DNA from 4 places in the Bradyrhizobium sp. CIR48 genome. Region 1 is predicted to be linked to each of the others. Evidence: predicted binding sites of a transcription regulator. Region 1 holds the regulator's gene; each other region holds the start of a gene.

Region 1 (2,200 bases):
TCGTCGGCGCCATGCGCGTTGCGACCGACCTCGAGCGCATCGGCGACCTCGCCAAGAACATGGGCAAGCGCGTCGCCGCGCTGGAGACCGACTTCCATCCGCTGAAGCTGTTCCGCGGCCTGGAGCACATGACCGACCTCGTGCAGCAGCAGGTCAAGTCGGTGCTGGATGCCTATGCCGCGCATGACCTGCCGGCGGCGATGGCGGTGTGGAAGGGCGACGAGGAAGTCGACGCGATCTGCACCTCGCTGTTCCGCGAGCTCCTCACCTACATGATGGAGGATCCGCGCAACATCTCGTTCTGCATCCATCTGATGTTCTGCGCCAAGAACATCGAGCGGATCGGCGACCACGCCACCAACATCGCCGAGACCGTGTTCTACATGATCGAAGGCCAGGCGATCACCGACAAGCGGCCGAAGGGCGACATGACCACCTTCGCCACGACGGTCCCGAATACCTGAAGACTTGAAGGAGCGACGACCCGATGGGCGCACGCATTATGGTGGTTGAGGACGAGGAAGCTCTCACCGAGCTGCTTCGCTACAACCTCGAAGGCGACGGCTATGATGTCGAGACGGTCATGCGCGGCGACGACGCCGACACCCGCCTCAAGGAGCACATCCCGGACTTGATCGTGCTCGACTGGATGCTGCCGGGCCTGTCGGGCATCGAGCTGTGCCGGCGCCTGCGCACCCGGCCCGACACCAAGCAGCTGCCGATCATCATGCTCACCGCGCGCGGCGAGGAGAGCGAGCGGGTGCGGGGACTTGCGACCGGCGCCGACGACTACATCGTCAAGCCGTTCTCGGTGCCGGAGCTTTTGGCGCGCGTGAAGGGCCTGCTGCGGCGCGCCAGTCCTGAGCGGCTCGCGACAGTGCTGGCCTATGGCGACATCGAGCTCGACCGCGACAAGCGCCGCGTGGCGCGCTCGGGCCGGCCGATCGATCTCGGCCCGACCGAATATCGCCTGCTGGAGTTTTTCCTGGAGCATCCCGGCCGCGTGTTCTCGCGCGAGCAGCTGCTCGACAGCGTCTGGGGCCGCGACATCTACATCGATGAGCGCACTGTCGACGTCCATATCGGCCGCTTGCGCAAGCTGCTCAATCTCGGCCGCGAGCAGGACCCGATCCGTACCGTCCGCGGCGCTGGCTACGCGCTCGACGACCGCTTCGCGAAGGCGGAGCAGACGTAAGGTTTGCTGGCGTTGGCTTTGGCGGGCTGCCGCCGCATTCTCCGGTGTCGTCCCTGCGAAAGCAGGGACCCATAACCACAGGCAGTGGTTTGGCGAAGACTCGGAGTGACCATCTCGCGCGACAACTGCGCCTTGTGGTTATGGATCCCCGCGTTCGCGGGGATGACACCGAGTTGGTTGAGCCGTCATCGTGCGACGGCTGCCGTCGTTGCGATCAGCTAAATCCGCTCAGCGCGGACCCGGCTTCGCCGGCGCGCGCCGGCGATCCGCCGCCGGCTGATACGCCACGCGCGAGTGCTGGGCGCAGTAGGGCAGGCCGGACAGTGCCTTGCCGCCGCAGAAGAAGAAATCCGGGCTCGAGGGATCGCCGACCGGCCAGTGGCAGGTCGCCTCGTTGAGCTCGAGCAGCGACAGCCGCTGGCCCATCGGCACCACGTTGTCATAGGTGACGGGTTCAGCCTCCACCTCGACCTCGAAGGCCTGCGCCAGCGCGGTGTTGCCGCGCGCGATGGGGCGGGTCACCCGCATCATGTGCTGCGCGGGACGCGCCTTGCGCGGCCGGGGCGCTGCCGATGAAGGGCTCTTGGCGCGGCCGGACAGACCGAGCCTGTGCACTTTGCCGATCACGGCATTGCGGGTCACATTGCCGAGCTCAGCTGCGATCTGGCTGGCCGAAAGTCCGGCCTCCCAGAGCTTTTTCAGCTGCTCGACGCGATCGTCGGACCAGGTCAAAACCGTCATTGCACCCTTTCCCTCGCTACGCGCCAGCCATCCTGGGGCCTCGCAGCGATTGCCTAAGCCTTCAAAAACCCGTGCCGTCAGAATCCCTTAAGGCTCGCCGGGCGCGTGACTGACGCCCGAACGTTTACGCCGGTACAAGAGGACTCTTGGGATCAGAACCGCTGCACGAGATGTCGTATCTGACAATCCAAACGCTACAATATGGCGTGACTCCCGCGCAAGAGTCCGCCGACTCGCTTCCACATGTTCCGTGGTGAAAACCCG
Region 2 (2,200 bases), on a different contig from region 1:
ATCAAGGTCGAGCCGCCCGCGGGCGACGAGGTGCGTGAATGGGGCCCTCCCTTCCACGAGGAGGACGCGGCCTATTTCGTCGGCATCAACCGCAACAAGCGCTCGATCGGCCTCGACCTCGCCTCCGAGGGCGGACGTGCCGTGCTGCTCAAGATGCTTGAGACAGCCGACGTCCTGATTGAGAATTTCAAGCCGGGCACGCTGGAGAAATGGGGCATCGGCAACGACGTGCTCAGCAAGAAATTTCCGCGCCTCGTGCATTGCCGGATCTGCGGCTTCGGCGCCGACGGCCCGCGCGGCGGCAATCCCGGCTATGACGCCATCATCCAGGCCATGACCGGCATGATCGCCGCGACCGGCTCGCCCGAGAGCGGACCGATGCGGATCGGCGTGCCCTTGGTCGACATCACCACCGGACTTTATGCCGCGATCGGCATCCTGATGGCGCTGTCGGAGCGGCAGCGTTCCGGCAAGGGCCAATTCCTGGAGACGACGCTGTACGAGACCGGCCTTGCCATCATGCATCCGCACACCGCGAATTATTTCATGCATGGCAAGCCGCCGAGCCTCACCGGCAACGAGCATCCGAACCTCGTGCCTTACGCGATCTTCCCGACCAAGACCGACAACATCTTTATCGGCGTCGGCAATGACGGCACCTTCCGCAAGCTCGCCAAGGAGATCGGCAAGCCCGAGCTCGGCACCGATTCGCGCTTCGCCCGCAACAAGGACCGCATCGCCAACCGCGAGGCGCTGCGCGCCGAGCTTGCTGCCGTGTTCAGCCAGCACGAGGCCGAGCCGCTGTGCAATCGCCTGCTCGCCGCGGGCCTGCCCGCAGGGCCCGTGCAGAAGATCGACCAGGCGTTGACCAACCCGCACACGATCGCCCGCGGCGATATTCTCGAGAAGGACTGGTACAAGGGCGTCGCATCGCCGATCCGGCTCGACCGCAGCAAGCCGAGCCTGCGCCGGCTGCCGCCGAAATTCAGCCAGCACTCCCAGGAGGTGCTGGGCGAGTTCGGCTACTCCAAGGCCGAGATCGACGCGATGGTCGAGAAGGGCACCGTCTGCGGTCCCGAGCGCAAGCGCTAGAGGCGACCACCTCCGTCCAACGAATGATGCCGCACTGCGGCGCGGGGCACGATAGTGCACCGCGAACGGAGGAGGCTGCCCGCTCCGTCTTCGCCTATTTGCCGGCTTCCCTTTTCCAGCGCTTGCCGCTTTCGTTTCGGCCGCTTACACAGTCATGTGAACGTCATATGGCGCTGCTAGCGCAAGCGCTTCTTTTGACGGCCAAGGGAGGTTTACTTGATGGCTCTTCGACACTTTGGGGCGGCTGCCGCATTTGCACTCACGGTTGGCATGACGGCCTCGCCGGCGCTGGCCGTGACGGAAATCCAGTGGTGGCACGCGATGACCGGCGCCAACAACGACGTCATCGTCAAGCTCGCCAACGACTTCAACGCGTCGCAGAGCGACTTCAAGGTCGTTCCGACCTACAAGGGCAATTACGCCGACACCATGAACGCGGGCATCGCGGCGTTCCGTGCCGGCAACGCGCCGCACATCATGCAGGTGTTCGAGGTCGGCACCGCCACCATGATGGCTGCGACCGGCGCCGTGAAGCCCGTCTACAAGCTGATGGCCGAGGCCGGCGAGAAGTTCGATCCCAAGATCTACCTGCCCGCCATCACCGGCTACTACTCGACCTCGAAGGGCGAGATGCTGTCGTTCCCCTTCAACTCGTCGTCCACCGTCATGTGGGTCAATCTCGACGAGCTGAAGAAGGCCAATGTCGCGATCCCGAAGACCTGGCCCGAAACGTTCGAGGCAGCCAAGAAGCTGAAGGCTGCCGGTCATGACACCTGCGGCTTCTCCGGCTCGTGGGTCACCTGGGTCAATCTCGAGCAGCTCTCCGCCTGGCACAACGTGCCGCTCGCCAGCAAGGCCAACGGCCTCGACGGCTTCGACACCAAGCTCGAGTTCAACGGGCCGCTCCAGGTCAAGCATCTCGAAAACCTGGTCGAGCTCCAGAAGACCAAGGTCTACGACTATGCCGGCCGCACCAACACCGGCGAAGGCCGCTTCACCTCGGGCGAATGCCCGATCTACCTGACCTCGTCGGCCTTCTTCGGCAACGTCAAGGCCCAGGCCAAGTTCAACTTCACCGCTGTGCCGATGCCGTATTATCCGGAGGCAA
Region 3 (2,200 bases), on a different contig from region 1:
ACCTGAACTTCATCAACCTGTTCACGCTGCTGCTGCAGCTCCTCGGTCAGCGCGACTAAGCGCAACGACGAGAGAACGGATACGAACCCCGGCCGAAAGGCCGGGGTTTTTGTTTGGGGGTGCGGTGGTATCCACAAACCCCGTCGTTGCGAGCGCAGCGAAGCAATCTGGAGTCCCTCCGCGGATGCATTTCTGGATTGCTTCGCTGCGTTCGCAATGACGGGTGGGGCAACACCGTTGCCCCTTTCAGCGGAAGCGGGAAGGCTCTAATCTTGCCCCATGTCCGCACCTGAAATCAGGCCTACAACCGAGGCCGACCTTCCCGCCATCACCGCCATCTACCAGCAGGCCGTCCGCGAAGGCACCGCGACGTTCGAGCTGGAGCCGCCCGACCTCGTGGAGATGACGCGCCGTTATCGCACGCTGGTCGACGGCGGCTATCCCTATTTCGTCGCTATCCTCGACGGCCGCGTGGCCGGCTATGCCTATGCCGGCGCCTACCGCCCGCGCCCAGCCTACCGCTTCACGGTCGAGAACTCGATCTATCTCGATCCCTCCTTCCACCGCCGCGGTGTCGGATCAAAGCTGCTGGAGCGGCTGGTCGCCGAATGCGAGGCGCGCGGCTTCCGCCAGATGATCGCGGTGATCGGCGATTCCGCCAATGCCGGCTCGATCGGCGTGCACACCAAGGGCGGCTTCAAGATGATCGGCACGCATCCCAATGTCGGGCTGAAATTCGGCCGCTGGCTGGATACGGTGATGATGCAGCGCGACCTCGGCGAGGGCGCGAAGACGGTGCCGACAAAGTAGATCTCGTAGAGTGGGCAAAGCGATACCCGGGACCACCGCGAGACAAAACCCGGATGTCGCTGCGCTCATCCGGCTACGAAGAATTCGCCACATCACTGCTGTCGTAGGGTGGGCAAAGCGAAGCGTGCCCACGATTCGTGGCGATAGAGAAAGGACGTGGGCACGGCGCAATGCGCCTTTGCCCATCCTACGGCACCGTCTATGTGGCTACACCACCGCCAGCTTCCGATCGATCACCAACAGCACGCGCTCCAGCTCGTGGCCGCGGCGCAGGATCAGCCCCGTCGCCGAGATCACGCTGTACATGCCCTGCTTGCGCGCCAGCCGCGGATCCTTCTCGATGCGATAGATCGGCACTTCCGAGGCACGGCGATAGACCGAGAACACGGCCCGATCCCTCAGGAAGTCGATGGCATAATCGCGCCATTCGCCGTCCGCGACCATGCGGCCGTAGAGATTGAGAATACGATGCAGCTCGAGCCGGTTGAACGTCACCCGGCTCAGTTGCGTCGCCGCCGCGGCGGGGCGGGCCGCCGCGCGCTGCTCGCTCGGATCGGCATCCTCCGACAGACTCATGGAGCGCTTCCTCATCGCACGGCATGACCCGAATCCGCGAAGACCGTCCCCGGAACCTGGATCATGACAGCTGCATGATTGCGCCAACCGGCCACCGCCGCAAGGGGCTCCTGATTCAACCGGTCGAATCGGTTACGAATCGGGGCACACGCTATGGTGGAACTCCCTCGCGGCAAACCGTCACGGGATCGTTAGCAGGAATCATACTCTCGCCGCTTTTCCGCCTAGCGACTGCCGCCCTGCATTGCGAAAAGACTCAGGTGCGTTGACCCGGTCCTTTCGGTTCCGGATTCCTCAGCCCCCAGCCCCCCGGGGTCGAACAGGATCGGGTCTGTACGCGCGACAAGGAGGGCCAACGCAAGTTGGTCCTTTTTTGTTTGTGTCGGGATGTTTCTGCCCCGGCGAAATTCTCCTCTCATCAGCGCAAAAATTCTCTCTCCTCATCCTGAGAGCCGCGCTCTTGCGCGGCGTCTCGAAGGATTGAAGGCCCGGCTAGATCAGCGGGGCCTGCATGGTTCTCACGACGATGCGAAGCATCGTCCGGTAGACGCGCGCAAGAGCGCCCTCCTCACCATGAGGGGGGCAGTGAGTACGACGCTAGAGAATTGAAATCAGTGCAGCGACGTGTACGCCGCCCCCAGCATCGTGCCGGGCTTGTCGCGGCTGCCGTCCTGGACATAGACCACCGCGCCGTCGACGCCGTCGCGCGTGAGGTTCTCGATGGGCACCGTCCAGCTTTCCGAACGCCCGGTCCAGTCACCGACCTTGAGCAGGTTGCGCACCACGTTGTGATAGGTGACCTGCTGTCCGCGAT
Region 4 (2,200 bases), on a different contig from region 1:
CCGCCGATCAGCGCATGCGACGACGAGGACGGGATGCCGAGCGCCCAGGTCACGAGGTTCCAGACGATGGCGCCGACCAGGGCTGCGAAGATCACCTGGGCGTCGACGATCGAGGGATCGATGATGCCGGTGCCGATGGTCTGGGCGACGTGCAGGCCGAACACCATGAAGGCGACGAAATTGAAGAACGCGGCCCAGAACACCGCGAATTGCGGCCGTAGCACGCGGGTCGAGACGATGGTCGCGATCGAATTGGCGGCGTCGTGCAGGCCGTTCAGGAAATCGAACAGCAGCGCGACGGCGATCAAGCCGACCAGGACGGGAAGACCCAACGCGGCATCCACAGCGGCCTGCCCTAAACTTGCTCGATGACGATGCTGTTGATCTCGTTCGCGACGTCGTCGAAGCGATCCGCCACCTTCTCGAGGTGGTCGTAGATCTCGACGCCCACGATGAAGTCCATTGCATTGCCGTCGCGATGCTTGAGGAACAGCTCCTTCAGACCGATGTCGTGGAGATCGTCGACGCGGCCCTCGAGCTTGCCGAGTTCCTCCGTGATCGCGGTCAGCATGGCGACGTTCGGGCCGATCGACTGCATGAGCGGCAGCGCGCGGCCGACCAGATTGGCGCACTCGATCAGAAGCCCGCCGATCTCGCGCATGGGCGGCTCGAAGGTGCGGACCTCGAACAGCATCACCGCCTTGGCCGTCTGCTGCATCTGGTCGATGGCGTCGTCCATCGACGTGATCAGGTTCTTGATGTCGCCGCGGTCGAACGGGGTGATGAAGGTGCGGCGCACCGCCGTCAGCACCTCTCGGGTGATGTTGTCGGCATCATTCTCGAACTGGTTGACGCGCTGGCAATAGACCGGCGTCTCCTCGCCCCCGTTGAGCATGCCCTGGAGCGCGATGGAGCCCTGGATCACCGTCTGGGCATGCCGGTCGAACAGGTCAAAGAACCGTTCTTCCTTGGGAAGGAAAGCACGAAACCATCGCATCATGGGGGTAGGCTACCGGTTGGAAATGGCCCGGCCCTGTCAGGCCGTCATGAAACTGTCATAGACCATTTTCGATCCGCGCGCGTGTGATCTCACGCCCGCGGAGCCGGATCATCCACCGCTTTCAAGCGGCCGGCAAACCGATTTCAAATCAACCAGTTAGAGCGATCTCCGGAAGTAATGCGCGATTTCGCCGATGACGCCGCGGCGGAAGGTGAGCACGCAGACCACGAAGATCGAGCCCTGGATCACCGTCACCCATTGGCCGAAGCCGGCGAGATATTGCTGCATGGCGATGATCGCGAAGGCACCGACCACGGGGCCGAAGATGGTTCCGAGGCCGCCAACCAGCGTCATCAGCACGACCTCGCCCGACATCGACCAATGGACGTCGGTGAGCGAGGCGTTCTGCGCCACAAAGACCTTCAGCGCACCGGCAAAACCGGCCAGCGTTCCCGACAGCACGAAGGCCAGGAACTTGTACTGGTCGGTGCGGTAGCCGAGCGAAATCGCGCGCTGCTCGTTCTCCCGGATCGACTTCAGCACCTCGCCGAACGGCGAGTTGATGATGCGGTAGATCAACAGGAAACCGGCAAGAAACCCGACCAGCACGACGTAATAGAGCACCGTCGGCTTGGAGAGGTCGAAGACGCCGAACATGCGTCCCTGCGGGATGCCCTGGATGCCGTCCTCACCGTGGGTGAACGGGGCCTGGAGGTAGATGAAGTACAGGAGTTGTGACAGAGCCAGGGTGATCATCGAGAAATAGATGCCCTGGCGGCGGATCGAGATGTAGCCGGTGATGATCGAGAGCACGAAAGCCGCGGCGATGCCGACGAGGATGCCGAGCTCAGGCGGCAACGCCCACACTTTCAGCGCATGCGCGCAGCAATAGCCGGCGGTCCCCAGGAACATGGCGTGGCCGAACGACAGCAGGCCGCCATAGCCGACCAGCAGATTGAAGGCGCAGGCGAGCAGCGCAAAGCACAGCGCCTGCATCACGAAGAACGGGTAGACGCCCGTGAATGGTACCGACGCCAGCAGCAGCGCCATCACTACGAAAGCGATCATCTCGTCGCGCATCGCGCGAGGGGTCACCGGCAGCGTGTCGTCCGTCAGGGTTGTCATATCAGGCCGCCCTTCCCGTCAATCCCGTTGGCTTCACCAAGAGCACCAGCACCATCAGCACGAACACGACGGTGT

Evidence for each region. The regulator PhoB, encoded in region 1, activates phosphate uptake and scavenging genes when phosphate is short. The targets are predictions, from matches to a motif close to TGTCATNNANCTGTCAT.
Region 2: ugpB (sn-glycerol-3-phosphate ABC transporter substrate-binding protein UgpB) is a predicted target of PhoB. The motif match lies at 1,243-1,259, and genes of this name have one in related genera.
Region 3: GGD66_RS34560 (DUF2794 domain-containing protein) is a predicted target of PhoB. The motif match lies at 1,450-1,466, and genes of this name have one in related genera.
Region 4: GGD66_RS01470 (DUF47 domain-containing protein) is a predicted target of PhoB. The motif match lies at 1,043-1,059, and genes of this name have one in related genera.

What each region holds. Positions count from the first base shown of each region.
Region 1 covers NZ_JACIHG010000008.1:449,993-452,192, reverse strand. Annotated here, with positions in the region: gene phoU (phosphate signaling complex protein PhoU) at 1-464, shown strand, start outside; gene phoB (phosphate regulon transcriptional regulator PhoB) at 488-1,195, shown strand; gene GGD66_RS25995 (GcrA family cell cycle regulator) at 1,424-1,936, opposite strand.
Region 2 covers NZ_JACIHG010000009.1:142,363-144,562, reverse strand. Annotated here, with positions in the region: gene GGD66_RS26805 (CaiB/BaiF CoA-transferase family protein) at 1-1,092, shown strand, start outside; gene ugpB (sn-glycerol-3-phosphate ABC transporter substrate-binding protein UgpB) at 1,312-2,200, shown strand, end outside.
Region 3 covers NZ_JACIHG010000014.1:68,310-70,509, forward strand. Annotated here, with positions in the region: gene GGD66_RS34550 (Bax inhibitor-1/YccA family protein) at 1-59, shown strand, start outside; gene GGD66_RS34555 (GNAT family N-acetyltransferase) at 280-810, shown strand; gene GGD66_RS34560 (DUF2794 domain-containing protein) at 1,018-1,386, opposite strand; gene GGD66_RS34565 (thioredoxin family protein) at 1,998-2,200, opposite strand, start outside.
Region 4 covers NZ_JACIHG010000001.1:300,983-303,182, reverse strand. Annotated here, with positions in the region: gene GGD66_RS01475 (inorganic phosphate transporter) at 1-344, opposite strand, end outside; gene GGD66_RS01470 (DUF47 domain-containing protein) at 356-1,000, opposite strand; gene GGD66_RS01465 (branched-chain amino acid ABC transporter permease) at 1,157-2,125, opposite strand; gene GGD66_RS01460 (branched-chain amino acid ABC transporter permease) at 2,127-2,200, opposite strand, start outside.